4 regions of the Paenibacillus sp. FSL R5-0912 genome follow, and region 1 is predicted to be linked to each of the others. Evidence: riboswitches for the same ligand, from Rfam matches in the RefSeq annotation. Region 1 holds a riboswitch; each other region holds the start of a gene.
What was found. Region 1 has a riboswitch for thiamine pyrophosphate ahead of R50912_RS14785 (ABC transporter ATP-binding protein). Riboswitches for the same ligand answer to the same signal wherever they lie in the genome.

Region 1 (7,609 bases):
GTAACCGGCTTGCTTGCCTGAGAGCTCTCCGGGGCGGGTTATTCCGCTGTCTGCGGAAACCATGAGATGGTTCAGGGGATGCCGTACCAGAGCGGCGACGGATTTGACCGGAATCTGCTCTCCCCGGGCCATCAGCACCTGCGGCTGGTAGCTGAGGGCCAGATCGACTTGTCCGGCAGCTACCAGCTTCAGCGCGTCGTTGCTGTCGGCAGGCATCTGTATCTCAACATCAAGCCCCTCTTCGGCAAAATACCCCTCACTCTGAGCTGCATACAAAAAGGAATGAACGGCATTAGGATACCAGTCGAGCATGATCGTCAGCTTATGGGCTGTACCGTCTGCGGCTGCCGCCGGAGCGGATGATGCCAATGATGAGCCGGAGCCAGCCGGCCCGTTATTGCCGGCGCAGCCGGGCAGAACCAAAAGAACAGACAGGAGCAGTACATAAGGCAGCAACTTATAAGGTTGAGCACTACGGGGGTAGAGATAACGGGTATAGCGGATTGGAGTCATGAATAACGTCCTCTTTTCTTCAAAAATAACTTCTCAAGCGTAGCAATACAAAGAAACAGAGTGATCCCAAGAGCGGACAGCAGCACAACAGCGGCAAACATATCGGCACTCTGCAGATTGCCGGCCATTCTCCGGCTGAAGTAACCGAGCCCCTGGCTGCCACCCAGCCATTCGCCGATGGTAGCGCCGATGACACAGTACACTACCGACAGCTTCAGTCCGGAGAAAAAGGACGGCAGGGCCAGCGGAACAGCAGCCTTGCGGAGAATCTGCCAGCGGTTCGCGCCAAGCGTCAACAACAGCTCGCGGTACTGCTCCGTATTCTTGCCCAGCCCGTCGTAGGTGCCGACAACCACCGGGAAGAAGGCGGTCAGGAACACTACGGCGACCTTACTCCACAAGGTGTAGCCGAACCACATGATAAACAGGGGAGAGAGGGCAACCAGCGGAATCGTCTGGCTGATAATCAGCAGCGGATACAGCGCTTTGGCCATCGGCCTGAATAGATGCATGCCCGTTCCCAGCAGACTGCCGCAGAAGACGGACAGAGCGAAGCCTGTTAGTACCTCAAGCAGCGTTGCGGGCAGGTGCACACCGAAGAGCAGACGCCGCTCCTCCATCAGAGCGCTCCAGATGGCAGTGGGGGCCGGCAGGATGAACGGAGGAATCAGCCCCAGCCGGGACACCGTTTCCCAGACTGCAAGGATCAGCAGCACGAGCAGAATAGCCGGGCTGTATTCCCGCAGCAATCTTCTATAAAAGACGGTTGTCATTCAGCTTCAGCTCCAACTCCTTCCGCAGGGCAACAAACTGCGGTTCGTAATTCAGACTGTGATGTCTGGGGCGGGGCAGACCGGTGATGAACTCCTGCATACCGCCCCCGGCACCGCCGGTCATCAGATAGATGCGGTCGCTAAGCAGAAGCGCTTCTTCAAGGTCATGGGTAATGAACAGCACAGTCTTCTCCAGTCCCGACCATAATTCCAGCAGCCAGCGGTGAAGCTCCCGCTTGGTTATGGCGTCCAGCGCCCCGAACGGCTCGTCCAGCAGGAGCAGCTCATTCCCGGCGGCAAGGGTGCGGAGCACCGCAACCCGCTGGCGCATGCCACCCGACAGCTCATGCGGATACGCAGCTCCGGTCTCACCAAGACCGAACTGCTGCAGCATGCTGCGGATCTGGATAACGGCTTCCTCTTTGGAGCCGCTCCGCTTCAGTTCCCAGGGCAGCAGGCAATTGTCCAGCACGGTTCTCCACGGCAGCAGGAGATCCCGCTGCGGCATATATCCGACCTGGCCGAGCCGCTCCAAGGCGTTTTTGGACGGTTGCCCGTGCAGTGCAACCTCGCCGCTGCCGGGTTCCAGCAGGCCGGCGATAATCTTGAACAGCGTGCTTTTGCCGCAGCCGCTGGCCCCCACGACGGAGATGAACTCCCCGCGGCGGACCTTCATGGAGATTTCGGAGAAGACCGGAGCCCTTGAAGCTGCGCCGAAAGAATAGGACAGGTTCGCGATGTTGATCATAGGATGGGGAAGCAAGCCTCCTTAGGGAAAAGTGATTACGCTACGAAAACAAGAAAGACCCATCCATTTCCGGAGGAAATGAATGGGTCTGAAGGTACAGTCAGTTTGCAAAGACGCGGAACCGCTGATACATTCTGCTCCACTTCCCTCCGCTGGTATGATCCAGATCAGGTTCCAAGGGTCCGGAGCTTAAGCTCCGTCTCAGTCGGCCGACTCCCCTAGTGAAATAACAGGCGCTATTGAATTCGTAATTGCTACTTAATATACCATAATTCCTCCGCTTGTAAAGAGCCTGTACTCAGCGCTTGGAGAGGCCGGTTATGAACAATGCAACAATTCCCTGCGAGATTTCCTCTTTGGAGGAGCCGTTCCGTTTCTGTTCATACAGGTAAAGATCGGGACTAAGTACAGAGATCAGTGCTGTGGCAGCGAAGCGGGGATCAATCCCGATAATCTCTCCATTCGCGGATGCACGGTGCAGAAGTTCACTCATAATCCTCCCGAGCCGCTGGAAAAAAGGATGTTCGAACTGGGTAAGCTGCTTCTTGCCTGTGAATTCAGATTTGATCATATTCAAGAGCTCCGCATATTGCTCAATGAAACCAACGACCTGCTCAATGCTGCTCTGCAGATGCGCGAGGGCAGCCGTTTCACCGGCGCTGGCAGCAAGCTGCTGTTCCATCCCCGACAGAAACTGCTCGGTGCTGTCCAGCAGCAGAGCCGAACAGATTTCGCCCTTATCGGTGAAGCGGCGGTACAGCGATCCCTGTCCTATGCCGGCCCGTTTGGCGATGCCGTACATACTGACAGCTTCGAGGCCGCTCTCGGTGAACAGCTGGCGGGCCGCTTCGAGTATCCGCTGCATATAAGGATCGGCGGGTTCTTTTGCAGCGTTATCTGCGTGCCCTGTGTTCTCTGTGTTCTCGGGAGCTGCTGATGTTACAGGTTCAACTTTCGTTTCTGTTTTTTTCATAATATCCCCTTTCAGTCATACAACAATCCATCCGGATACCCGGCTATCCATGAATCAAAGCTGCAAAATAAACAACATTTATGCCTACAGTGAGTTCTAATAAATCTCTATACTGCCGGTAACGAATCAAGTGAGGGGGAATTGACTTATTCCGCTAGCCCGAAGTAATTCACTGGTAACTTGTGTGTTGTTTACAGGAAATTATGTAAAACAATTGACACATCGGACAATTGTCCGTAGACTATGAAATGCGATAACGGACAATTGTCCGTTCACTAATTATATAGACAAACCTGCCCGCAGGTCAACGTAGCTGACTGCGGACAATTCAGGAGGAGAAGGAGTATGAATCAGACCTTGAAGCAGGATGCCGATTTCCGGTTATCCGGCATTCTAGTTCCGCTGCTGGCTATTATTGCCGGCGTATTTATGGTTGTGCTGGACAGTACCGCAATGAATGTGGCATTGTCCAGACTAGTGGTGGATTTCAATACAGACCTGCATACGCTGCAGTGGGTTGTAACCGGGTATATGCTGGCGCAGGCTTCGGTCATTCCGCTGTCAGGCTGGCTGTCTGACCGGTTCGGGGCTAAGAACGTCTTTTTGACAGCTGTTATTGTGTTTACGATCGGCTCCATTCTGTGTGCAACGCCAAGCAGTGCAGAATGGCTGGTCGTATTCCGGGTATTGCAGGGTCTCGGAGGGGGCTGTGTGCTCCCGGTCGGGATGGCTTATGTGTACAGACTGGCTCCCAAGAGTAAAGTCGGCGTTGTTATGGGAATTATGGGGATTCCCGTGCTGTTCGCACCCGCGATTGGTCCAGTACTGTCCGGCTGGCTGGTGGAATATCATTCCTGGCGCTGGATCTTCCTGATTAATATCCCCATCGGTATTATCTGTGTGCTGATTGGGCTGCGAAAGCTGCCGAATGCGGCGAAGAACACCGTTCCCGGCATGGATAAATTCGGAATGGTTCTCGGACCGCTGGCGTTTGCTTCACTCACTTACGGTGTAAGTCAGGGGGCGCAGAGCTGGACCTCGGACAAAACGCTAATCGGGTTATCCCTGGGAGCTGTTGCACTGATTGCCTTTGTCATTGCCGAGCTGCGTTCCAAGACCCCTTTGCTGGAGCTGCGAATTCTGAAATCTGTGGATTTCACCACCGGAATTATCGTGCAGTGGATCGCCCAGTTCGGCTTATATGGCGCCTTATTTCTACTGCCGCAGTTTCTGCAGCAGGCGCGCGGCTTCGGCGCATTTGATACCGGCCTAACCCTGCTGCCGCAGGCCATTGCTTCCGGGCTGATGATGCCAATTGCCGGCATTCTGTTCGACCGGATCGGGGTGCGCTGGCTGGTGGTCTGTGGACTCAGTCTGGTCTCAGGAGCATTATTCCAGTATTCCCATGTCGATCTGACTACCCAGAGCCGTGATCTCATTCTTCCGCTAATCATGTGCGGTGCAGGGATGGGGATGATGATGATGCCGATGAATACGCATCTGCTGAACAAAGCGCCAGGTAATCTCGTCAACCGGGTAACCTCTCTCACCAACTCCATGCAGCAGGTTATTAACTCGCTTGCAGTGTCGACACTGGTTACGATTCTGACGGCCAGAACTTCTGCACGTGGTCTTGAAATGCAGGAGGCGGCAGCCGCTGCCGGGCAGACGGTGGACGGAGCCTCAAAGGAAGCCCTCCAGCTGGCCAAGCAGACTGTATTGGCCCAAGGCTTTGCCGATACCTTCCACATTATGATTTTTGTCGCTTTAGGCGGTGCCGTCCTTGGACTGCTGCTGCGCCGGGGCCGCAAATCGGAAAGCGGAGGCTCCAAAGAGAAAGTGGTGCCCGAAATCATGCACGGTTAATAGGTGCATTAACATTCATAAGAAGTAAGGCGGCGACTCTCCTTTACTGGAGGGTCGCTGATTTGCGCTTTGATCATTTCGTTTGCCCCCACTGATGAAGAATTGCAATTTCGGGGCAAGCTAAAACTATCCAAAACCGATAGAGCATAAATCCGATGTTTATTATCGGAAAAACTATTGACGGATGTAACTGCTCAGTGTTACGATTCATTTTGCCGGCAATTCCGGAACATAAAGAGAGATGAGAGGGGATTAATCTTATGAAAAAACTTAGTCTGACAATTCTGCTGCTCCTGACCATGGCCTTGGTTGCGGCATGCGGCAACAACAATAACAATAACAATAATTCAGCAACAGGCGGCAATGCGGCGGCTGAACCCACTGCGGCGGCTACAGATAGTGCTGCACCTGCTGAGCAGAATAGTCTGGAAGCTGTCAAAGCCAGCGGCAAGCTGCGTATCGGAACAGAAGGCACCTATGCCCCGTTCACGTATCATGATGCCGACGGCAAGCTGACCGGTTTCGATGTGGAAATTGCTGAAGAGGTATCTAAACGTCTGGGCGTGGAAGCCGAGTTTATCGAGACACAGTGGGACGGTATTTTTGCCGGTATGGATGCCAAGCGGTTCGATACGATCTTCAACGAAGTTTCCATTACGGATGAGCGCAAAGTGAAATATGATTTCTCCGATCCGTATATCGTATCCAAGGCTGTGCTGATCGTCAGTGAAGATAATGAAGACATTAAATCATTCGCGGACCTCAAAGGCAAGAAAGCCGGCCAATCCCTGACAAGCAACCTCGGTAAGATTGCAACGGATAACGGGGCAGAGATTGTATCCACAGAGGGCTTCAATCAGGCGATTGATCTGCTGACCTCCGGCCGGATTGATGCAACCGTCAATGATGGCTTGTCCTTCCTGGATCTGAAGAAGCAGAAGCCGGATATCAAGATCAAGCAGGTTGACGAGATTGCAGAAGGCTCGTACAGTGCAGCGGTCTTCCTGAAAGGTAATGATGAGCTTGTACAGGCGGTGAATGAAGCGCTGACTGCCATTCATGATGATGGGACATATCTGAAGATTTCCGAGAAATACTTTGGAGCTGATGTATCGAAATAAGCTTGCCTGCTGGGCTGCAGTCTCAAATAACTTATGGACACAGGGCGGGAGCCGGATGCTTCGCCTTGCCGTTCCAAGAAGGATGTCAGAACGATGGATGACCGCAAAATACAAATATTTCTCGACTCACTGCTGCCTCTGTTCAAAGCCGGGGTGGCTTTTACCATTCCGCTGACCCTGGTCTCCTTTGCACTTGGGCTTACACTTGCTATAATTACTGCACTTGTGCGTCTCTCTTCCTGGAGAATTCCGAAGCTGATTGCCGGCTTCTACGTCTGGGTTATCCGCGGAACACCGCTGCTGCTGCAGCTGTTTATTATTTTCTACGGGTTGCCTACGGTAGGCATTGTGCTTGATCCGTTCATCGCAGCTGTGATCGGCTTCACCCTTAGTGTCGGGGCATATTCCTCAGAAATTGTCCGGGCGGCTATTCTGTCGATACATAAAGGCCAATGGGAGGCTGCGTTCTCCGTCGGTATGAGCCGTGGACAGGCTTTGCGGCGGGTGATACTGCCTCAAGCTGCCCGTGTATCGGTACCGCCATTATCAAATTCATTCATTAGTCTGGTGAAGGATACATCACTTGCAGCAAGCATCACATATGTAGAAATGTTCAGAAAAGCTCAGCAAATTACAGCCACTACCTATGAACCGCTGCTGTTATATTGCGAAGCGGGATTATTTTATCTGTTATTTTGCTCAGTATTATCGGTGCTGCAGAAATACCTGGAGAAGCGGCTGGACCGGTATTCGGCCAGTTAAGGAGGCATACCCATGATTGAAATACGTGATTTACATAAATCCTTCGGTCCGCTGCAGGTCTTGAAGGGTGTTGATCTTACAGTTGAGCATGGCCAAGTGATGGTCATCATCGGACCTTCCGGCTCCGGCAAAACCACCCTGCTGCGCTGCTTCAACCTGCTGGAGACCCCGGATAAGGGCAGTCTGGCTCTGAATAATATTAAGCTGGATTTCACTCCCGGCGGCAAAATTCCACAGCGTACCGTGCTGTCTCTTCGCCAGCAGACCGGAATGGTCTTCCAGTCCTACAATCTGTTCCCGCATATGACGGCACTCGGCAATGTAATGGAGGGTCAGGTGACCGTTCAGAAGCGTTCCAGGGAGGAAGCCAGAACGAAGGCGCTTGCCCTGCTGGATAAGGTAGGACTGGGTGACAAGGCGGATACCTATCCGCATCAGCTGTCCGGCGGCCAGCAGCAGCGCGTGGCGATTGCCCGGGCGATGGCGGTCGAGCCGGAGGTGCTGCTCTTCGATGAGCCAACCTCAGCGCTCGATCCGGAGCTGGTCGGTGAGGTGCTAAAGGTCATAAAGCAGTTGGCCCGGGAAGGAATGACGATGGTCATTGTTACCCATGAGATGAAATTCGCGGCCGACGTGGCCGACCGGATCATCCTAATGGATAACGGAGTCATTCTGGAACAGGGAACTCCGCAGCAGGTGCTGGAGCAGACGAAGAATCCGCGCGCCCTGCAGTTCCTGAACCGGCTCAGCGGAGAAGTCTAAGATTGTTTAAGCAATAACGCAAAAAGGCAGTCCGGGAGGGGAATCCCGGACTGCCTTTTCCGCTTGTGAATTTACTCAGCCATTAGTTAGT
Region 2 (7,609 bases), 1.0 Mb from region 1:
CAGTCGCGAGAGCCTCCTGACGCCATTCGTACATTCCCAGCAGGGCTCCGATATTTACCGAGCGGAATCCGGCCAGGCAGCCGCGCTCGGGCGCATCCAGACGGTTGCGGTACACCCGCTTGGGGCCCTTCACATGCAGCTTGCGGTAGGTTTCCTGATGATAGACCTCCTGATACAGCGTCAGACCGTCTACTCCTGCCTGTCTGAGGTCAGCGTATTCTTTGGTAGTGAGCGGATTCACTTCAATGCTGACTGAAGAGAAATAGCCGCGGAGCACCTCCACGCAGTCTTTCACGTAATTGGCCGGACTTTGATTCCGGGATTCTCCGGTCAGAATCAGAATGTGGCGCAGCCCTGTGGCTGCGATCGTTTCCGCTTCCCGCCGGACCTCCTCCAGTGTCAGTTTTTTGCGCGGAAAATCATAGATAGAGCTAAAGCTGCAGTAGGTACAATGGTTGACGCAGAAATCAGCCACATACATCGGTGTAAACAGCTGCATCACATGACCGAATTGAGCACGTGTCAGTCTATGCGCCTTCTGCGCCATCTCTTCCAGGTAAGGCTCTGCTGCCGGTGACAGCAATGCCATCAGCCCGTCCTCGTCCAACTGCTCCAGACGAAGTGCCCGCTTCACATCGAGCGCAGTATACTGCTTCCATACCCCCTCATAGGAATGCTTGTCCATCCGGTTCAGCCTATCATAAAAGCTCATGTCCTTCCTCCCTCTTCTTAAACAGCATCAGTCAGGCCAGAAATCCGGTCAGCGGCGAAGAAGCTGCGGCTGTCTCTTCCACCGGACCCAGCCCGGCCAGATAGGCCTTCCGCCCCGCCGACACCGCTTCGCGGAATGCCTCCGCCATCAGCTGCGGGTCCCGGGCGGTGGCAATTGCCGTGTTCAGCAGCACAGCGGCTGCGCCCATTTCCATCGCCTCAGCAGCTTCGGAGGGTCTGCCAATACCAGCATCCACGATGATGGGCAGACCCGTTTCTGATATCAGAATCCGGATCAGCTCCTTGGTCTGCAGCCCGCGGTTAGAGCCGATTGGCGCTCCCAGCGGCATGACGGCTGCAGCTCCGGCCGCCTTCAGCCGGAGTGCGGCTGACAGATCAGGACTCATGTAGGGCAGAACAACGAAACCCTCAGCAGCTAAGATTTCCGTGGCTCTGATCGTCTCGGTATTATCAGGCAGCAGATATTTCTGATCATTGATAACCTCAATCTTCACCCAGTCTCCCAGCCCCGCTGACCTTGCCAGCCTGGCAATGCGTACCGCTTCCTCTGCGGTGCGTGCACCAGAGGTATTGGGCAGCAGGGTCATGTGGGAAGGAATATGGCTGATGATATTCTCCTTGCTCTCCGGATCTACCCGGCGCAGGGCAACCGTAATAACCTGTGATCCCGAGCGGGCAATCACTTCGGGAATAAGGGTGTTGCGGCTGTATTTTCCGGTCCCGATGAACAGTCTGCTCGTTATAGTAACTCCTCCAATTACCAATGGATCTTGCATCATATCGCCTCCTGTGATAAGTCACTGCCTTAAGCTAAATTACGTATCTGCATTGTTCCGTCTGCTGCGCGTGCAAGGCCCGCCTAGCCTCCGCCGACAAAATGAACCAGTTCAACATGGTCCCCCTCATCCAGAAAGGTATCTCCATAAGCATCCCTGCCGACAATCTCACCATTCAGCTCCACAATAACCAGCTTCCCGGTCCACTCCGGGCGGGCCAGAAGATCAGCCAGAGTCCGGCAGCTCTCTTCATACCTTCCGCTGCGTCCGTTAACAGTCAAATTCATTCCTGTTCACCTCCTTTGCCCGGTGCGGGGGCTTCATTCAGGACTTCAGCACACGCTGCGGCCTGAACGGATGATCTGTAGGCCTCAGCGGCGCCAGCAGGGTCCGTCGCTCCGCATATCCCGGACATTACGGCTATTCCGGCAGCACCCTTTGACAGAACTGACCTGGTATTGCCCGGTGTGATGCCTCCGATGGCAATCAACGGTATACTGCTGCAGCGGACGGCCACTTCCAACTGCGCCAGGCCCCGTTCCCGCTGTCCGGGCTTGCAGGCCGTGGGGAATACATGTCCATACAGACAGAAGTCCGCTCCCTGCCGTCCAGCGCGTGCCGCTTCCTCCTGGGAATGCACCGACCTGCCCAGCCGCAGGCCCGGGGCAATGCCGCGCGCCCCGACAGGCGGCAGACTGTGCCAGGCCAATTGGACGCCGGCTGCCCCTGCTGCCAAAGCCACATCTATCCGGTCATTAATGACCAGCTTAGAGGGCGGAACCCCCGCTTGCAGCAACCGCTCTGCGGCAGCCAGAAGCTCCTGTGCGGACAGAGCTTTTTCCCGGAGATGGATATAATCCACCATGGGATGTACAGCAGCAGCCAGTTTGGCATACTGCTCCGGATTCAGCCTCCCGTCCGAGATCAAATGGATTTCTTTCAACACCTTCACCTCCCCCTCTATACGGCATTCCGGAAAATACAAAAAGACCGCCCCCTGTATCAGGAAGCAGTCCGGAATATAAGCAGGAATACCGGGTAAGCCGTTACCCCCGCTGCATTATTCATTCTCCACTTCCCTACGCTGGTATAAACCAGATCAGGTTCAAAGGGTCCGAACAGATATGTTCGTCTCAGCCTTGCGGCACCCCTAGTGATCGTTCATATTCTATTGTTCTTGCAGTTTGTATATTAGCATATTATTCCTGTAAGAGCTATTCTTTAATAGATTCAGTTATTAAATCCAGCAGGTTTAAGCGGCAAAAAAGCCAGCCTTCCGGCTGACTTTTCATCTGTTTGAACCTTTGATGCCTTAAACCTGTATAAACTTATCCGGCTTACAAAGCAGTGCCCATGGTCAGCCGTTAACGATCTCGCCACCGTTCACATGCATGACCTGACCGCTCACATAAGAGGAATCGTCAGAAGCCAGATATACATAGGCCGGCGCCAGCTCTTCCGGCTGTCCCGGACGCTTCATCGGCTGGGTGCCGCCGAATTCACTAACCTTCTTCGCGTCAAACGTAGACGGAATCAGCGGCGTCCAGATCGGTCCCGGTGCTACCGCGTTCACGCGGATACCTTTGTCCGCCAGATTCATCGACAGGGAGCGGGTGAAGCTGAGAATCGCTCCTTTGGTGGACGAATAGTCCAGCAGCTGCGGGCTGCCACGGTACGCCGTAATCGATGTGGTGTTGATGATCGTGGAGCCTTTTTTCAGATGGGGCATCGCTGCCTTGGTCAGATAGAACATGGAGAATATATTCGTCCGGAACGTCCGCTCCAGCTGCTCGGCGGTAATGTCCTCAATCTTATCCTGCGGATGCTGCTCTGCCGCATTGTTAATCAGGATGTCCAGCTTGCCGAGTCCCTCAATGGTTTTATTAATCAGATCCTGACAGAAGGCCTCAACTCCGATATCACCGGAGATCAGAATACACTTCCGCCCCTCCTGCTCCACCTGGCGTTTGGTTTCTTCCGCATCTTCATGCTCATTCAGATAGGATATCACTACATCCGCCCCTTCTTTGGCAAAATGAACGGCGACGGCACGACCGATTCCGCTGTCCCCTCCGGTAATGAGCGCGGCCTTGCCCAGCAGCTTGCCTGCTGCCTTGTAAGCCGAGGTTTCAAACTCCGGAAGCGGGTTCATCTCGCTTTCAATTCCGGGCTGCTGGTCCTGTACCTGTGGAGGCAGGGTTTTGACGGGTTGTTTGCTGGTGTCTGGCATAATCCATTCTCCTTTCGCTGTACCGTTATACTGTTTTACTAATCATGTTAGGATGGCTAAAAGTCTGGTGTTTATGCATCATACTTACCTAGCAAAAAACGCTTTACGTTATTTTACTTACCACATAGGGCAGCCGGCCAAACAGAAAATCTTCAGTCCAACGCGTTCCCCGGTGCATTATAGAGCCTGCAGAAGGAGAGTTATCCTCATGTCCAAAAAATCAAAAACCATCATCGTTGCCGACAAAGGTGTCATCCTGTACCAGGGCAGAATCCTCCTCGTCAAGCGGGCTGCCGCCGATTCTGCAGGTGCCGGAAGCTGGGAATGTGCCGGAGGCAAAATCGAATTCGGTGAAAGCCTGGAGGCTGCACTGGAAAGAGAAATTCTTGAGGAAACCGGACTTTCGTTTACGACAGAACGTATCCTTTACGCGGTAACCCTGCTCACGGACCCTGCAAGACAGGTAGTGATTATCACCTATTTATGCCGTGCAGCCCGTGACGAAATCCAGCTCTCGGAAGAGCATACCGATTACCGCTGGTGCACTTTAAGTGAATTACTCACCCTGCTGACGCCCCAGATTATCACTGACTTTCAGGAACACGGCATTTTTGAGCTGGAAGGGTTGATACGGTAAGTAATGAACGGTTTCTATGAGAATATTATATATATCCGGACATTTTTATATCCTATACTTTCTCTTGGAAGTCTTCAGTCTTCACGGGAGGGTCAGTTCTGCCATGGGAAATGAAAATGAAATTATACGATTGACTAACGCGACGTTAATCGACGGAACCGGGCGTCCGCCGCTGTACAACGCGAGCATTGAAATTGTTAATGGCCGGTTCGGTACGGTTGCCGGGCAAGGGAGCAGCAGGCTGGAGCATAACCCAGTCACGGTGATAGATCTTGAGGGGCTTGTCGTCCTGCCGGGATTTATTCATACCCATGCACACACCGGCTTCAAATTCATTAATAACGAGCCGCTTCACGGGTACCACAAGGAATATTTAGCTGCCTGCCTCTCAGAAGGAATAACCACGATCCGTGACGAGGGGATGACAACTGCAGCAACGCTTGATGACGTGATGGTACATACAAAAGCGCTGGACCGCAGATCTTTTCCCCGAATAATCACAACCGGCAAAGTCTTCACGGCTCCCGGCGGGTATGGCGGGCAGGCCCCTATCGGAGTTGGAAGTGCGGATGAAGCCAGATTGAAGGTCCGCGAGGTATTAGAACAAGGGATACATTGTATCAAAACAGCGCTGGAAGACGGTTATGATCCCGGGACAATCGGACTGCCGCAGCTGAATCAGGAGCTTCTGGAGAGTATCTGCCGGGAAGCCCGGAGCATGGGTGCTTATGTGTCTGCTCATGTAACCAGCTCGCATAACCTTCAGATACTGGTAAATGCGGGAATTAACGATGCTGCGCATATGATTTACGACCGGCTGGACGATGACCTGATCCGGCAAATGGTAGCCTCCAATATCCGGATCGTTCCCACGCTCACTGTAGCGAAGATGTTTCAGGACAAATTCGGCGCTCCGCTGTTAGAACAAGGACAAGATAATGTCCGTAGATTCATCCAGGCTGGCGGAGAGATTGGCCTCGGGGATGATTTTATTGAAGAAATAAGCCCGTGGTACAGGCTTGGAATGCCCTGGGAGGAAATCCGTTTGTTAGGCGAAGCCGGTCTCACCCCGATGCAGATTATCACAGCCGCCACTTCAACCGGTGCGAAGATCTGCAATCTGGCACATGAGATTGGAACAATTGAACCTGGCAAGAAGGCGGATCTGTTTGTGATTGAGGGCGACCCGCTTAAGGATATAGCCAGTCTCCGGAAAGTCAGATTTGTGATGATGGACGGCAGGATCGTATCGAAATAGAGGTATCTCGTTTGATTACAGGCCGCTTTCCACGAGGAAAATGGCCTTTTTTATTTTATATGCCCAGTATGGTTCTCTGCAGTCCTGTCTATAGCTGATCCGCCGCTGCCTTCAATGCAATAATCTTGTTCGCCGCCGTTACCTCCAGCAGGGCCTTCTACGCATCCGTCAGCTACACTTGGCCCGGTTACCTCCACGGAGGCACCTTGTGTTCGATTTTTCACATACATTGTCCCTCCTTTGGCCCATCTTCCGGGGAATTCAGCGGGGGTCCTGAGACAAGAACATATCGTCCTTCAGACGGATCTGATTCAGTGTCATACACAACAAAAAGCCCTGACAGCCTAAGCTGCCAGAGCCTCTGATACTCCCGGTCCTTCCTAATAAATCAGAGCCAGGTTTAAATAAGGCGCCGGTACACCATGAAAAAGATCATGATAACCAGAACGACCATCAGCAGCAGGCTCATGGTCCGGATCTTGGCGGTTTCGGCAGAGACATCACGGTTCTCCCGCATTCCGGCCGCAGCCAGGCGCAGAGGTCTACTCATGATGCCGCCAAGCGCAAACATCGCTAGGAGCAGCACAACTACAACGATCATCCAGGCGACAGAATAGTCACCCTTGGACATCATATAGCCTCCGGTCAACAGCTGGATAACTAGTCCATACTGGGCAAAGCGGTTGAATCCGCCGATGGCACTCAAGGTGCCTTCCTTTGCAGGGGAAGACAGCTTCGCCGTCCCGCTCAGAATAAACGGCAATACCAGATAGAAGCCAAGCGCCAGTGTGCCGATCATATGCAGGAAATAGAAAATACGGTCCATACCAATCTCCTCCGTTTACATTATAGGATTAAGCAGAAGCAAAGTCCCGATTCAGCTTGCAAAAGGGGGCTTCAGCAGCTGCCGGCTAACGTTAGTTACACAGTTACTGCTGATGTGACCGCACGTACAGAATCGGCTGATTTATCCAGAGCCGCCTTCTCTTCTGCCGTAAGCTCCAGCTCGAAGATCTTCTCGATGCCATCTGCACCCAGGAGTGCCGGGATACCCATGAACAAATTATCGTATCCGTATTCACCTTCCAGCAGGGCGATTACCGGAATAATCCGTTTCTTGTCCTTGAGGATTGCTTCCGTCATCTGAACCAGTGACGCTGCAGGCGCATAATAAGCGCTGCCGTTACCCAGCAGGCTGACAATTTCACCGCCGCCGACACGGGTACGCTGCACAATCTCAGCGATGCGTTCCGCTGGGATCAGCGTGTCGATCGGAATACCGCCAACACTGGAATAACGCACAAGCGGAACCATATCATCCCCATGGCCGCCCAGCACGAAACCGCGTACATCTTCAACCGAAACATTAAGCTCCTGGGCGATGAATGTACAGTAACGCGCGGTATCGAGTACGCCGGATTGTCCGATTACGCGATTCTTCGGAAAGCCGAGCGCATTGTAAGCTACATAAGTCATCGCATCGACCGGATTGCTCAGAATGATCACGATAGACTCGGGGGCCACCCGTTTCACGTTCTCGCAGACCGACTTCACGATACCCGCATTGGTGTTGACCAGGTCATCACGGCTCATGCCGGGCTTACGTGCAATCCCTGCCGTAATAATGACGATATCGGAATCGGCTGCATCTTCATAGCTTGAAGTTCCGGTGATCTGGGCATCGAATTTCTGCACAGGCCCGGCTTCCAGCATATCGAGCGCTTTACCCCTGGTCGGATTCTCGAGCTGAGGAATATCGAGCAGCACTACATTGCCAAGCTCCTTCTGGGCAAGCATAAGCGCCGTAGTCGCGCCGGTGAAGCCGGCACCTACGACAGTGATTTTATAACGTTTGATGGCCACAGGAAGACCTCCTAAAGGTTGGATAGCATACACTTCGTTCATTTCACTTCGCAAGACTGCCCCGGAGCATGAACCAATGATGTTGAATGGGCAGGCGGATGCACAAGCATAAG
Region 3 (7,609 bases), 3.4 Mb from region 1:
CAAGAAACGTCCGGCCCATAACGAATCGGTAATTACCCATGTCATCGGAGATGTTGAGGGAAGAACGCCGATTATTATTGAGGATCTTATTGATACGGGGACCACGATCGTCAATGTGGTAGAAGGGCTGAAGGAGCGCGGGGCCCGGAACAGCATCGTCTGTGCCACGCACGGGCTGTTCTCCGGAGACGCGCTGGAGCGGATGGATCATCCCAATATCGACGAAATTGTCGTCACGGATTCTATTGCGCTGCCGGATGAGCATTCCAGCAGATTCTCGGTGCTCTCTGTTGCACCTATGCTGGCAGAGGCCACACGCATTATCATCGAAGGCGGTTCCATAGACAAGCTATTTAGAGACGCGGGGATATAGTCCCTGCGTTTCTTTTTTACAGTTATGCTGCAGCAGCAACTTTTCAAGCTTTTACCTCCCCTTAACTCTCCTCTCAGGTTGAGAATCTCACTTCCACATGTGGTATACTGTGTGAAGAAGACAGCCAAGTCCATAAATGGAAACGAAAAGAACACTTAAGACAGGGAGTATGGGTATATATTTGATACCGCTCTCCTATTTTTCGTTAGGCTAGGGAAGCTTACAAAGGGAGGTGCCTTGCTTCCATGATTGAGAAAACTTCAGAGAATGATACGGACAGCGGTAATGTGATTCCGGTCACTCTGGATGCCAATTTTTTCTTTGAAAGAGCCGTACGGTCGCTTGACCGCTTTCAATATGATAAGGCATTAAAGAATTTTCGCAAAGCTGTTGAATATGAGCCGGATAATCCGGTGAATCATTGCAACATGGCGGGTATATTATCTGAGATGGGTAATTACACAGCATCTAATGAGATTCTGACCCATGTACTGGAGAAGATTGATCCCGCAATGACCGAATGCCATTTCTATATGGCTAATAATTACGCCAATATGGAAAGCTTTGAAGAGGCGGAGCGTTCGCTGGTCACGTATCTGGAGGAGGATGCCAGCGGCGAGTTCATGGCTGAATCCGAAGAGCTGATGGAGCTGCTGCAATATGAGCTGAACCGTCCTGCTCCGCTTGTGCGGATCCGCAGCCGTGAGGGTGTGGTCGAGCATGACCGGGCCCGCAGTCTGCTGGAGGAGGGCAAGTTTCCCCAGGCCGTAGAGCTGCTGGAAGAGATCATTGCGGCCTCACCGGACTTTCTGGCTGCGCACAATAACCTGGCCCTCGCTTATTTCTATATGGGCCGGTTTGCCAAAGCGAAGGAATGCCTGAACGAGGTGCTGAAGCAGGACCCCGGCAATCTGCATGCGCTATGCAATATGGCGATTTTCCTGCAGTATGCAGGTGACAAGGAGCAGCTGGATTCTCTGCTGGGCATGCTTGAGGCCACTGTGCCTTTTCATCAGGAGCATGTATTCAAAATGGCCACCACGATGGGTATCCTGGGCAGGCATACCGCAGCGTACAGCCACTTCCGGCGTCTGCTGAAGGATGAAGAGGTCGCCGGGGACGCCGGCCTCTATCATTACTGCGCAGCAGCGGCCAGCAACAGCGGCCTCTACACTGAAGCGCTGCGCTGCTGGAGACAGGCTGCGAAGCTGGACCCTGAGTCGGCCGTGCCGGCATTCTTCCTGTCCCAGCTCCAGCAAGCCCGTGGAGAAGACAGACCCATGCCTGCGGTCAGCTATAATTACCAATTGCCTTTCCAGGAGCAGCTCAAGCAGTGGAAGGGGAATACAGGCAAGTTCACCGAAGAAGTACGGAACAATCCGCTGCTGCGCGCCTCGTTCTTCTGGGCGCTGCGCTACGGTGATTCCTCCACGAAGCTGCAGGTGACCGAAGCGTTGCGCTGGATTGAGGATGAGGAGATGTCCGAGGTACTGCGCGGAGTTCTGGAGCATCAGCCGCTCCAGGAGGACCGGCTGCAGGAGGCGGCGCTGTTCAGCCTGCAGCGGCTGATTGGAGAGAATCTGGAAGCAGCAGCTCCTGAAGAAGAGCAGGTGCAAGCGGCTTCCAGCCCCAAGGGCCCTGCTGAATGGAAGGAAGACTGGCAGCGGATTATCGATCATACGGTGGCCATGATGGACCGGAGGTATGATGCTGCGCAGAAGAAGGATGCAGAGTTTATCTGGAAGCAGTTCATCGGCAGCCTGTATCCGGATGTACCGTTATTCCGCAATGACGGCGGCTGGTGTGCGGCACTGGAGTACCTGACTGCCAGGCTGCACGGGCGTCCGGTCACCTTCCGCGAGGCGGCACAGCGTTACGGCGTCTCGGTCTCCATGGTAAGCCGCTATGCACGGCGGATCGATAATGAATGCGACACCCAGGGCATGCTGCCGGGAACGGACGGCTTGTCGCCGTCCACCAATAATATTTGAATCCTTTTTTCAAATATAAGAATCTATATGTTTCTCACACCTACTTGTAAGGAGGCCAATGTAATGTACAAAACGATTGTAATCGGAACAGGCCCGGCCGGGCTGACTGCCGCGATTTATCTGGCGCGTGCGAACCTGAGCCCGCTCGTAATTGAAGGCTTGCAGCCGGGAGGACAGCTGACAACGACGACAGAAGTGGAGAACTTTCCAGGCTTCCCTGAAGGAATTCTGGGTCCTGATCTGATGGACAACATGCGTAAGCAGGCCGAACGCTTCGGCGCTGAATTCAAGAATGGCTGGGTAGAGTCGGTGGACTTCTCGCAGCGTCCGTTCAAGGTGACTGTAGACGGAATGGGTGTGCTGGAAGCGGAGTCGGTCATTATTTCGACCGGCGCCTCCGCCAGATACCTGGGTATCCCGGGTGAGCAGGAGAATGTAGGACGCGGGGTCAGCACCTGTGCGACCTGTGATGGATTCTTTTTCCGTAACAAAAAAATTGTCGTGGTCGGCGGCGGCGACTCTGCGATGGAGGAAGCCAGCTTCCTGACCCGCTTTGCTTCCAGCGTAACGCTGGTTCACCGCCGTCCGGAGCTGCGTGCTTCGAAGATCATGCAGGACCGCGCGCGCGACAACAGCAAGGTGTCATGGGCACTGAACCGCACGCCGCTGGAGGTAACCGTTGGTGATACCGGGGTTAAGGGCATCACCGTCCTTAACAATGAGACGGGACTTACGGAGCTGGTGGAAGCGGATGGTGTATTTGTCGCTATCGGACATACACCGAATACCGCTTTCTTAGGCGGGCAGATTAACACCGATGCCAATGGCTATATAGTGGTTAATCCGGGCACCACAGAGACGAATATTCCCGGTGTATTCGCTTGCGGCGACGTGCAGGATACGCGTTACCGTCAAGCTATATCGGCAGCCGGAACCGGCTGTATGGCCGCCATGGATGCCGAGAAGTTCCTGGAAGGCACGATGGTGCATGACTGGAGCGAATCGCTCGATAAATAACCGGAGAAGGTTCTTGTTATTGACGGGTTTACAAAAAAAACCTATACCAGTAGAATGTATTTAATTAGATAAGATACCCACTAGGGGAGCCTGAATAGGCTGAGACGGGAAAAGTGAATTTCCGGACCCTTGAACCTGATCTGGATCATACCAGCGTAGGAAAGTGGAGTCGGACCTTTTTTGAATACAGTCTTATTGGGCTGTTCCTTTGATAAAGCCGCTCCAGGTGGAGCGGCTTTTTGACTTGCAAGAATTCGTATGCCTTGTGCTATACATGATTCTTCGGCTCAGTCTGCTGCGTGAAATCTTATCTGATTGGCTCATAGAGCGAAGAGGAGGAGATTAGAATGCCAGAAATGATGAAGAACGAAGAGGTGGACCTTTCCCGATTTCCTGCAAGCCGCAAAGTGTATGTAGAGGGCTCGCGCCTGGATATTCAGGTTCCGATGCGGGAGATCAGCCTCAGCAGAACGGAGGGCGTTGCCGGGGAAGAGGAGAACGAACCGCTTCGTGTCTATGACACCAGCGGAATTTACACCGATGCTGCGCAAGAAGCTGACATTCGGAGGGGGCTGCCGCCGCACCGTTTAGGCTGGATTGCGGAGCGTGGCGATTCGGAGGAATACACCGGAAGAGCTGTGCAGCCGGAGGATAATGGAATCCGCAGGGGTGGGCCACCCGAAGAAGCTTATCCAGGGCTGCAGCGGAGCCCCCTGCGGGCACGTGCGGGCCGCAATGTTACCCAGCTGTATTATGCGCGTCAAGGGATCATTACACCGGAGATGGAGTATATCGCGATCCGCGAGAATACCCGGCCGGAATTCGTAAGGGATGAGGTAGCCGCCGGACGGGCCATTATTCCGGCCAACATCAATCACCCCGAGAGCGAGCCGATGATTATTGGCCGTAACTTCCTGGTGAAGATCAATGCGAACATCGGAAATTCTGCGGTGTCTTCTTCTATTGAGGAGGAAGTGGAGAAGATGCGGTGGGCGACCCGCTGGGGGGCAGACACTATCATGGACCTCTCCACCGGCTCTAAGATTCATACCACCCGTGAATGGATTATACGCAATTCTCCTGTGCCTGTCGGCACGGTGCCCTTATACCAGGCGCTCGAAAAGGTGAACGGCATAGCCGAGGATTTAACCTGGGAGCTCTATCGCGACACGCTGATTGAGCAGGCGGAGCAGGGTGTGGATTACTTCACCATTCATGCCGGAGTCTTGAAGAGCTATATTCCGTTAACAGCCGGAAGAATGACAGGAATCGTATCACGGGGCGGCTCGATTATGGCCGCTTGGTGCCTTGCCCATCAGCAGGAGAACTTTCTATACACACACTTTGAAGCTATATGTGAGATTATGAAGACGTATGATGTGGCCTTCTCTCTGGGGGACGGATTGCGTCCGGGTTCTATTGCAGATGCCAATGACGAAGCACAATTCGCTGAGCTGGAGACGCTGGGAGAGCTGACAGCCTTGGCATGGAAGCATGACGTTCAGGTAATGGTTGAGGGTCCGGGGCATGTGCCGATGCACAAGATTAAGGAAAATATGGACAAGCAGCTCGAGATTTGCCGGGAAGCCCCATTTTATACTCTTGGCCCGTTGACTACCGATATTGCACCCGGTTATGATCATATCACTTCAGCCATCGGGGCGGCGATGATCGGCTGGTTCGGGACGGCTATGCTGTGTTACGTTACACCCAAGGAGCATTTAGGTCTGCCTAACAAGAATGACGTGCGCGAGGGAGTCATTACCTACAAGATTGCTGCACATGCCGCAGACCTCGCCAAGGGGCATCCGGGTGCACAGGACAGGGATAATGCGCTGTCCAAGGCGCGGTTCGAGTTTCGCTGGCGAGACCAGTTCCATCTCTCTCTGGACCCGGAAAGGGCGCTGGAGTATCATGATGAGACGCTTCCTGCGGAGGGGGCGAAGCAAGCTCATTTCTGCTCTATGTGCGGTCCTAAATTCTGCAGCATGCGGATTTCGCATGATATCCGTAATTCCTACAGATTGAGCAGGTCGCTGTAAAAAAGGCAAGTCTCGTATAGCTATTTCCCTGCTGTCCCATGCTGTAAAAGGCGTGAGGGCAGCTTTTCTTATGCTCGAATAGCACAAGATTCATTCTCCCTATTATGTGAAACCAAGCACAAGCGTTGGCGTAAATAGCATTATCCAAGGATAGGGAGTGAATCAAATGAGGAACAAGGACTGGCTCAAGGAAAGCGAACGTTTCAATGAAGCGGCTGAATACTATGATAGGTATAGACCCAGTTATCCATTCGCCCTGATTGAGCAGATTGTACAAGAAGCCTCTCTGACTACGGAGTCCAGAATTCTTGAGATCGGTGCCGGGAGCGGTAAAGCCTCCGAATTATTCCTGGACCGCGGGTATGAGCTGCTATGTATTGAACCGGGCCCGCAATTGGCGGAATTGGGAAGACAGAAGCATAAGGATAAAAACGTGCGATTCGTAACCTCCAGATTCGAGCACTGGTCTGGGCCGGAGAAGGATTTCGACCTGATCTTCTCCGCTCAAGCCTTTCATTGGGTGCCGCAGCCGGAAGGCTATGCGAAATGCGGAAGGCTGCTGAAGCCGGGAGGGCGGCTCGCGCTCTTTTGGAATTTTTATCTGCAGGGAGACAGTGAGATGGAGCAAGAGATTGCCAAGGTCTGTGCGGAGTATGAGGTATTCTGGTTTAATAAGCGGGATGTAATTGAACAGAGAGTGGAACGGACAGTAGCCGAGCTAACCGGCAGCGGAGATTTCAGGGCACCGGATGTCTACCGGTATCCTTGGGACAGCAGGGATGACGCGGATAGCTTCGTTAATTTCCTGCGGACCTGCAACGGGTTCATCGGGCTGAAGGAAGCGGAGCAGATTGAATTAAGCGCCAGGTTACATAAGCTGATCGGCCGGAATGGCGGCACCCTGCAAAGGAATTATATATGTACGCTTTTCATAGCTGAAGCCTTGAATTCTGTGAATTCTTAACATACATAGCTGTCCCTATGCTGTAACAGGCGTACGGGCAGCTTTTTCCTTAAAAGCTAATATGTTGTGGGGTTATTTTATACTTAGTGACTGCAATCACAATTTACCCCCTTGCCCTATGCTAAGCTGTTGCTGAGAAGAATTCTCAATTGTGAGGTGTGCAGAATCATGAGCAAAGTGTTGAAGCTAGATGAGTCTATATTGGAGCTGGTAACCAGGCACCCGGAAGCCGTAGATATTATGGCCGGTCTGGGTTTCCATGATATAACGAAGCCTGGAATGCTGCAGACGGCAGGCAGGTTCATGACATTATCCAAGGGCATGAAATTAAAGAGAATAGAGCTGGAAACCGTTCGCCTGGCCTTTGAGCAGCACGGCTTCGAGATTATTGAATAGAAGGAGAGAATATAATGAGCGAACTGATTAATAACCGTGAAGTGGATGTACCGGAGCAGACACGCCGTCAGGCTATGCTGAGAGAAATCATCAAGGAGCTGCATGCGGGTAAAAGTGTAGAGGAAGTGAAGGCGCGTTTTGCAGAAGCGGTAGGCGATGTGACTGTAGCCGAAATATCCGCCATGGAGCATTCCCTGATGACCGAAGAGGGCATTCCCGTAGAGGAGGTGCAGCGTTTATGCTCCGTGCATACAGCCATCTTCAAAGGCTCAATTGAGCAGATTCACCGCTCCTCGAAGGCTGAAGAGCAGCCGGGACATCCGGTGCATACCTTTAAGCTGGAGAACCGTGAGATTGAACGGCTGGTTAACTTCCGGCTGGAGCTGCATACAGCTAAGTTCAAGAAGAACGCCAGCGAAGAGATCATTTTCAAGCTGCTGGAAGACCTGAGTCTGCTGCTTGATCTCGACAAGCATTACAGCCGCAAGGAGAATCTGCTGTTTCCTTACTTAGAGAAGTACGGCATTTATGGCCCAACCAAGGTAATGTGGGGCGTGGATGACGGGATCCGCAATATGATTAAGGAAGCTAAGAAAGGACTCAGCGCTTATAACGGAGAGTCTGGGCAAATTGCAGCTTCACTGGATGAGATTATCAAAGAAGTCAACGAGATGATCTTTAAAGAAGAGAATATTCTGCTGCCGATGGCGCTCGATAAGCTGACTGAGGATGAATGGGTCAAAATCGCCCGCGAAAGTGACGAGATCGGCTTCTGCCTGACCGCGCCGGAGCAGGAATGGATTCCGGCGCGTGCCGCTGAACCGGA
Region 4 (7,609 bases), 3.0 Mb from region 1:
TTTCCGCGTGAGAAGGATGCTGATTCCTTCCGCCGCTTTTCCCGGGTGAACAATCTGCAGTGCCAGCTTGAAATGCCGTTTCAATCCGTAAATTTCCGCGTGCTGTCCACGGATGTGTTCCTCTGTCCGTTTGATTTGGGCTTCCTGACCATAAGAACGGCTATTGAAGAAGAGCATCTCTCCTTCAGCACTGCGCTGGAATTCGCCGACCGCTTCCGTACACTGGAGGACGTATCCTACCAGGATAAGCAGTCCTTTATCCATTGTCATAAGAAGTCTTTCGGCCAGGTGGAGGATTTCGTATTCAAGAATCTGATTGCCGGGCTGGAGCCGTTTCTCGACCCTGCGGAGATCGATGGCGCGTATTTCGAGACCTTGCCTTTTTTCGTGGACGAACGGATGCTGGTGCAGGCTTTCTACGGCTTCAACCGCGAAGAAGAATCGGAGGAGATCAGTACCCTGCTGCGCTACCGTGCCTCCCAGCTGGATGGGCTGAGTATGGAGGGCAAGCCTTATACCAGTGCCAGCGATCCCGAATATATCGAGCAGTACACCTCTGAACATTGCTACAGCCGCTGGGGGCCGGACACCTATTATATGACCAATGAGCAGACCTTCTGCTGCCTGAGCCGGGCCGAATCTGACATCGCCACCCCGTTGATTAACCAGATGTACGGGGAGTATTATTATGGGCTTCTGCTGAGTGTTTTTCATAAAATCGTGCTGCTGAAGCTGGCCAATCTGCATTCCCGGCTGCGCATCAACCACGATTATGACGAGATCGAGAATCTGATCTTCCTGATTAATAAGTTCTCGGCCAAGTTCTACTTTCTGGAGCTGATTTCGCAGTCGCAGGGACGGGAGATCTTCTTCCAGCTGCGCAAGGTTTACGGCAACGACGCCCTGTTCGATGAAGTGAAGATGACCTTGAATGACCTGTTCCAGTATCAGGATAAATTCCAGGCCAAACGCCGGGATACGCTGCTGATGGTCCTGACTGTATTTACGGTAATAAGCGGGATTTACGGGATGAATCAGGTCATTGAGGACTTGAAGGCACCGATCGATTGGAGCAAAATGCTGGAGTACTCTGCGTTTGAGTACCTGGCGCTGTTCCTCACCTTCTCCGGGATCGCAGTCAGTCTGGGCCTGACGCTGAGAGAGGTGTGGAACGGAATACGCAGCCGCCGTAAGAAGCGGTTCTATGATAGGGATTGAGGGGGAGGCTGGACAACCAGGAAGCTGGCGTCTATAATACACCGTAAGAACATAGCAATACCCGTGAACTTCATAGAACCAGGGGTGCTGGAATTGGCCGGCTGAGATTGTATCCCACAAGATACTGACCCTTATACCTGATCTGGATAATGCCAGCGTAGGAATCTTCATTCAACCCCGAGCCCCTTCATAGGCCTGAAGTTGAGCTCACCTTGCGCAAGTAACTGGCGTCCCGGTCTCCGGGGCGCTTTTTGGTATGGGTTACTCTGAATTTTGGAAGACTAGGGATTGCTGGAAGGAGAGAGAAGAGAAATGGGAGTCAAAAAAGTATTACCGCTGCTGCTCAGCTCTATGCTGGTTATTGCGATAGCCGGATGCGGGGGCGGAAACAGTAACGCAGGAAATGCCGGAGGCAGCACACCTGCCGCCGGGAGCAGCACCGCTACACCTGAAGCAACCGCAGCCGCCAGTACCACCGACGCGCCTATAGAGCTTACCCCGGTTAAGATTGCGCTGGACTGGACGCCGAACACGAATCACACCGGCCTGTATGCCGCCAAGGAGCTGGGGTATTACGCTGAGGAAGGTCTGGATGTAGAGATTGTGCAGCCTGGCGCTGCCGGGTCTGACACGATGGTTACTTCCGGTGAAGCCCAGTTTGGCATCAGTGCACAGGAGGCGCTCACCCTGGCCCGCCTGCAGGATGTGCCGCTCGTATCTATCGCCGCTATCATTCAGCATAATACCTCCGGCTTTGCCGCTCCGAAGGACCGCAATATTAAGACGCCGAAAGACTTCGAAGGCAAAACCTACGGAGGCTGGGGCTCTCCTGCGGAAGAAGCGGCCATGAAAGCGATCATGGATCCGGAAGGCGGAGATGTCAAAAAAGTGAAGCTGGTAAACATTGGTGAATCCGACTTCTTCACTGCGGTGAAACGCGATATCGACTTTGCCTGGATCTTCTACGCCTGGACCGGGATCGAAGCCGAACTGCGCGGCGAGCCGCTGGATATGCTGTACCTGAAGGATTATGCGCCGCAGCTGGATTACTACACACCGGTGCTGACCACCAGTGAGAAGGAAATTGCCGAGCATCCGGAAGTGGTGAAGGCTTTCCTCAAAGCTACGTCGAAAGGATATCAATACGCGATCGATCATCCGGAAGAGGCGGCCACAGTCCTGTCCGATGCAGTGCCTGATCTTGATCCCGAGCTGGTGCTGGCCAGCCAGAAATGGCTCAGCCCGAAATACAAGGACGATGCCGCCCGCTGGGGGGAGCAGAAGCTTGAAATCTGGCAGAATTACGCAGAGTGGATGTACGGCCTGAAGCTGCTGGACAAACCGCTGGATGCCGCAAGTACATTTACGAATGAATTTTTGCCGGAAGGCCAGTAAACACCGGGTGGAATAATACTGACCCTAACTTACATGAGAGGAATGAATAATAAATGGCTAATACACTGCTTAGCATTCAGGTAATTCCCAAGACTCCAAACAATGAGGATTCGATCCCTTACGTGGACACTGCGATTGAGGTAATTCAGAAGTCGGGGGTCAAGCACCAGGTGAATCCGCTTGATACTACCATGGAAGGCGAGCTCACGGAGCTGCTGGAAGTTGTACGTCAGATGCATGAGGCACTGATTGCCTCCGGCAGCCCGAGCGTGATCTCCCAGATCAAGATCGCCCATAATCCCAGCGGTATTAGCATGGACAAGCTGACGGAGAAATACCGGCCGTGAGAAGCACCTGGAGACAAATCTGGCCGCCCCTTGTGGCGGTCATCTTTTTTCTGGGCGCATGGCAAATTGCGGTATCGGTGTTCCATATCCCGGCCTGGCAGCTGCCGAGCCCGTCCGATATCGCGCGTGAATCACGCGGCAACGCCTCCGGGATCTGGGCGCATACGGCCGCAACGCTGCGCCTGACCCTGATCGGCTTCCCGGTCGGCACCGGCATCGGCCTCATTGTCGCCCTGCTGCTCCATCTGCTGCCCTGGCTCAAAAGAGCACTCTATCCGCTGCTGATCCTCAGCCAGAATGTGCCCTCCATTGCCCTTGGACCGCTGCTGATTATCTGGTTCGGCTTCGGCCTGCTGCCCAAAATCGTCCTGATCACCCTCGTCTGCTTCTTCCCAGTTGCTGTAGCGGCCATGGGCGGGCTGGCGCAAAGCGACCGGGTAATGTTGAACTATATGAAAATGGCCGGCGCAAGCAACTGGCAGATCTTCACCAAGCTGGAGCTTCCCGGCTCCCTGCCCTCCCTGTTCTCAGGGCTCAAAATCTCCGCGACCTATGCTGTCATGGGCGCAGTGGTTGCCGAGTGGATCGGCGCGGACAAAGGGATCGGCTATTATATGCTGCTGCAAAAGGCCTCTTACCGCACGGACCGGATGTTCGTGGCCATTGTCATTATTGTGCTGCTGAGTCTGGTGCTGTTCGCGCTGATTGCCCTGCTGGAGCGGTGGCTCGTGCGCTGGAAGCCGCGCAAGGAAGCTTAACGCGCATAGGGTAACAACACACCGCTATACTGAGAACGTTAGAGATAAAGCTTAAGTACAAAGATTTCTATACAGAAGGAGCTGACCGAAGTGTCTCCACTCACGAATACCGTACAGCTCAAGAAGGACGTCCCCGGCAGCAGCCTTGACGAGGCCAAAAGCGCACCGCCTGCGCTTGAAGTCAGCAGCGTCTCCAAGTCGTTCACGCACCGCCGCCGGGAGACGCATGTGCTGGATCAGGTGTCGCTGACGGTAGCGCCGCAGGAATTCGTCTCCATTGTCGGCCCTTCCGGCTGCGGCAAAAGCACCCTGTTCCATATTATCGGCGGCCTGACGCTGCCGGATGCCGGAACCGTCAGCATGGACGGCGTCCCGGTTACCGGGCAGCGCGGCAAGATCAGCTATATGCCGCAGCAGCCCGCGCTGTTCCCGTGGCGGAGCATAGAGGACAACGTCCTGCTCGGCGCCGAGCTGCAGGGCGCGCCTCAGCCGCAGGCCCGCGAAGCCGCGCGCCACTGGCTGGCCAAGGTCGGCCTGGGCGGATTCGAGCGCGCTTATCCGCATATGCTGTCCGGCGGCATGCAGCAGCGGGCCGCCTTCCTGCGGGCCATGCTCGCTCCGCAGGAGCTGATGCTGCTGGACGAGCCGTTCAGCGCACTCGATGCGCTGACGCGCGAGCAGATGCAGCGCTGGCTGCTGGAGCTGTGGGAAGAGAACCGCCGCTCCGTGCTGTTCATCACCCACAACATCGAAGAAGCGCTGCTGCTCTCCAGCCGCATCTATGTCTTCTCCGGACGTCCCGGCTCCGTCCTGCACACCGTCGATGTACCGTTCCCGCGTCCGCGCCGCGATGAAATCACCGATGCACCAGAGTTCCTGCAGCTTAAGCGCCAGCTCTCGGTGTGGATGCGCGAGGAGCAGGCCAAGAGCCTTTGACGGAGTCGCCGCTATTCGGCCCATATATGCTGAACCTAGCTATTCACATTTCACGATGAACCTGCCGTTTGCGGTGGGGGGCGCATTTTCCGGAATTCCGGAGAAATCCTGCACTAAATACAACATTCCCCTCCTTATCCCGGCCCCTGATTCAAGATTGTTGTACAAAAGGCAGCATTTCTCCTTCTCCAAGCGGCATAGCGGGAGAATTGCTGTATTCCGTACAACAATTCTCTCAAACACCCTATTAACGGTGAACAGAGTTGCACTTCGTACAACATAATGCCTATTCCATGTGAGCTTAAGAAGCTCAATTCATCAAGTACCCGCCCTACATCCAGCCCTTCTCCTCAGCCAGCCGCACCGCCTCAATCCGGCTCTTCACTTCCAGCTTGCCGAGAATCTCCGAGATGTAATTGCGGACGGTGCCGTAGGATAGATGCAGCGCCGAGGCGATCTCCCCGGCACTCCGGCCCGCGCCGGCCAGCTTCAGAATCTCCCGCTCCCGGTCCGACAGCGGGTTCTCTTCCCGCAGGCTGCCGAAGACCAGCTCGGGGGACACCTCCCGGTGCCCGCCCATCACCCGGCGGATCGCCTCCGCCAGCTTGTCCACCGGCTCATCCTTCAGCAGGTAGCCCTGAATCCCGGCCTTCACGCCCCGCTCGAAATAACCGGGGCGGGCGAAGGTCGTCAGGATGATGATTTTGGTGGCACAGCCCCGCGATTTCAGGATCTCCGCAACCTCCAGACCGCTCATCAGCGGCATCTCAATATCCATCAGACATACATCCGGCTGAAGGCGTTCAATCAGGGCCAGTGCCTCTGCCCCGTCTCCGGCTTCCCCGGCAACCTCGATATCATCCTCCAAATCGAGCAGTGAAGCCATCGCTCCGCGCAGCAGCCGCTGATCCTCGGCAATTACGATGCTGATCATGCCGTTTCCCCGTCCTTTCTATCCTTAACTATTCTTGGCGTCACCACAGTTAACAATGTTCCTGTCCCAGTTCCTGTTCCTATGCCACTGCCCGTTCCCGGGCCCAAGGTCAGAGAACCGTCAATCAGGGCCAACCGCTCGGCCATCCCTTTCATTCCGTTGCCGTCCCGGCGGTGCGCTGCTCCCTCAGCTCGCCCGTCCTGCAGCCCGACTCCAACTCCGTTATCCTCCACCGTAATCCGTACCTCTCCAGCCGTCATCTCAATGCCAATCCGGCACAGGTCTGCACCGCTATGCTTCACAATATTGGTGACGGCTTCCTTGATGCAGAGGCTGAGAATATTCTGCGTCAGGTCTGATACGCCCGGGAGCGCTGCATCTCCGTCCACTTCAAGCCCAATCTCCGCGCTGCGCAGCATCTCCCCGGCCTCCGCCAGTTCTTCGGCCACAGAGACTGCGCGCATCTCCGAGACCAGCTCCCGCACCTGCCGCAGCGCAGCACGTGAAGTGCGCTGGATCTCCCGCGCTTCCGCCTGCGCCCGTTCGGGATTCTTGACGGCCAGCTTCTCGACCAGCTGGCTTTTCAGCGTAATCAGCGACAACGTATGCCCCATCGTGTCGTGCAGATCACGGGCGATACGCATCCGCTCCTCGCGTTTGACCATCTCCCTGATGACCTCATTCGCCTGGTCCAGCTCCTTCTCCAGCATCCGCCGGCGGTTCATGGAGCGGATGCCAAAAGGAGTAATCAGCATCATCATGACAAAGGGAAACAGGAATAGCCATTCTGTACCGTACATTTTGCTAAAAGACAGCAGTGCCAGACCGACAACCATCATCGTGAACACAGCAAAGGCCCGTTTGAACCTGCGCAGATCGGTATACCAGCCGACAAAATTGCTTGTGAAGAAGCCCATATAGAAATTGAAAGGGCTGTACACTATACATAACACTGCGATCAGCAGCATTTGCAGTCCCAGCCAGGCCGAGTAGGTCTTGCCCTCTGTCCAGTAGAGTTGACGGTAGGTGACCGTGAAAATCACCACCAGCGCATATCCCCCCAGTAATTTGTATCCGCTATAGCCCTGAAGATTTAAGATCGGGAATACCAGATAGATCAGCCAGATAAAAGGGTAGTAACCAAACCTGCGCGGAAATAACCGGAACTGCTTAAGAGCCATTGTACATTACACCGCTTCCTGTTTTTTTCGGATATAGACCGATAATAGCATAAAAACTGCCAGGTATCCGAGCAATAGCAGCACGGAATTCCACTGCGGAACCCCTCCGCCCACAATCTCCCAGGCACCGTCTCCGTAATTATAGGAAGGCAGCCAGCGGCCGATCCGCTGCATTGCATCCGGCATAATATCCAGAGGCATCCACATCCCTCCGGCCACCGCCAGCGCCATATAGAGCACATTGCTCACCCCGCTCGCCGTATCCACCCGCTTCATTGAGCCAATAATTGTCCCCAGCGCCAGAAAAGGCAGCGAGCCTGCGAGCAGCCACAGGCCGCTAAGCAGCCATTGTCCTGCAGTCAGCGACACCCCGTTGATCAGATATCCCGCAGCGAAAATACACAGCACCGAGAACAGATGCATCACCATCTGACCAAACATTTTACCCAGAAAATAAACAGTACCCGGCAGCGGGGTAATGCGGATGAACGTATTCCAGCCCTGGGTCCGCTCCTGCACCAGCCGGATGCCGAGGGTCATGATCGCCGAGCCCATCACGCTGAAGGCGGCCATCGACATCAGGTAATGCGCCTGCCACTCCTGCGTATCGTCTGTCCCTGTATTGACCACTCTTGTGAAGATGAAATAGAACATAATCGGCATTAGCAGCGACCAGAACACGTAATAGGGATTGCGGATAATCCGCAGCAGCTCCGCTTTGCACTGGGCCATCATTTGTTTTATCAGCATACCGCCGCCTCCTGGCTCATAGTCAACTGCTCGAACGCTTCATCCAGCTTCCCTTGATCAATCACAACATCCTTCACCGCCAGTCCGCCT

Region 2: another riboswitch for thiamine pyrophosphate. It lies ahead of R50912_RS10545 (thiamine phosphate synthase); the one in region 1 lies ahead of R50912_RS14785 (ABC transporter ATP-binding protein).
Region 3: another riboswitch for thiamine pyrophosphate. It lies ahead of thiC (phosphomethylpyrimidine synthase ThiC); the one in region 1 lies ahead of R50912_RS14785 (ABC transporter ATP-binding protein).
Region 4: another riboswitch for thiamine pyrophosphate. It lies ahead of R50912_RS02135 (ABC transporter substrate-binding protein); the one in region 1 lies ahead of R50912_RS14785 (ABC transporter ATP-binding protein).

Annotation. Positions count from the first base shown of each region.
Region 1 covers NZ_CP009282.1:3,513,956-3,521,564, forward strand. Annotated here, with positions in the region: gene R50912_RS14775 (ABC transporter substrate-binding protein) at 1-513, opposite strand, end outside; gene R50912_RS14780 (ABC transporter permease) at 510-1,286, opposite strand; gene R50912_RS14785 (ABC transporter ATP-binding protein) at 1,267-2,049, opposite strand; TPP riboswitch at 2,162-2,264, opposite strand; gene R50912_RS14790 (TetR/AcrR family transcriptional regulator) at 2,333-3,007, opposite strand; gene R50912_RS14795 (DHA2 family efflux MFS transporter permease subunit) at 3,353-4,873, shown strand; gene R50912_RS14800 (amino acid ABC transporter substrate-binding protein) at 5,134-5,994, shown strand; gene R50912_RS14805 (amino acid ABC transporter permease) at 6,088-6,756, shown strand; gene R50912_RS14810 (amino acid ABC transporter ATP-binding protein) at 6,769-7,518, shown strand; gene R50912_RS14815 (S-layer homology domain-containing protein) at 7,605-7,609, opposite strand, start outside.
Region 2 covers NZ_CP009282.1:2,515,323-2,522,931, reverse strand. Annotated here, with positions in the region: gene thiH (2-iminoacetate synthase ThiH) at 1-712, opposite strand, end outside; gene R50912_RS10555 (thiazole synthase) at 744-1,508, opposite strand; gene thiS (sulfur carrier protein ThiS) at 1,592-1,795, opposite strand; gene R50912_RS10545 (thiamine phosphate synthase) at 1,792-2,454, opposite strand; TPP riboswitch at 2,568-2,670, opposite strand; gene R50912_RS10540 (SDR family oxidoreductase) at 2,866-3,738, opposite strand; gene R50912_RS10535 (NUDIX hydrolase) at 3,947-4,375, shown strand; gene R50912_RS10530 (amidohydrolase family protein) at 4,479-5,633, shown strand; gene R50912_RS10525 (hypothetical protein) at 5,684-5,857, opposite strand; gene R50912_RS10520 (hypothetical protein) at 6,034-6,459, opposite strand; gene mdh (malate dehydrogenase) at 6,555-7,496, opposite strand.
Region 3 covers NZ_CP009282.1:156,768-164,376, forward strand. Annotated here, with positions in the region: gene R50912_RS00780 (ribose-phosphate diphosphokinase) at 1-373, shown strand, start outside; gene R50912_RS00785 (tetratricopeptide repeat protein) at 619-2,364, shown strand; gene trxB (thioredoxin-disulfide reductase) at 2,428-3,381, shown strand; TPP riboswitch at 3,454-3,560, shown strand; gene thiC (phosphomethylpyrimidine synthase ThiC) at 3,729-5,423, shown strand; gene R50912_RS32945 (class I SAM-dependent methyltransferase) at 5,590-6,387, shown strand; gene R50912_RS00805 (DUF1858 domain-containing protein) at 6,556-6,783, shown strand; gene R50912_RS00810 (DUF438 domain-containing protein) at 6,798-7,609, shown strand, end outside.
Region 4 covers NZ_CP009282.1:482,667-490,275, reverse strand. Annotated here, with positions in the region: gene R50912_RS02140 (hypothetical protein) at 1-1,218, shown strand, start outside; TPP riboswitch at 1,289-1,399, shown strand; gene R50912_RS02135 (ABC transporter substrate-binding protein) at 1,531-2,613, shown strand; gene R50912_RS02130 (thiamine-binding protein) at 2,667-2,960, shown strand; gene R50912_RS02125 (ABC transporter permease) at 2,957-3,718, shown strand; gene R50912_RS02120 (ABC transporter ATP-binding protein) at 3,809-4,654, shown strand; gene R50912_RS02115 (response regulator transcription factor) at 4,986-5,588, opposite strand; gene R50912_RS02110 (sensor histidine kinase) at 5,585-6,769, opposite strand; gene R50912_RS02105 (ABC transporter permease) at 6,776-7,519, opposite strand; gene R50912_RS02100 (ABC transporter ATP-binding protein) at 7,513-7,609, opposite strand, start outside.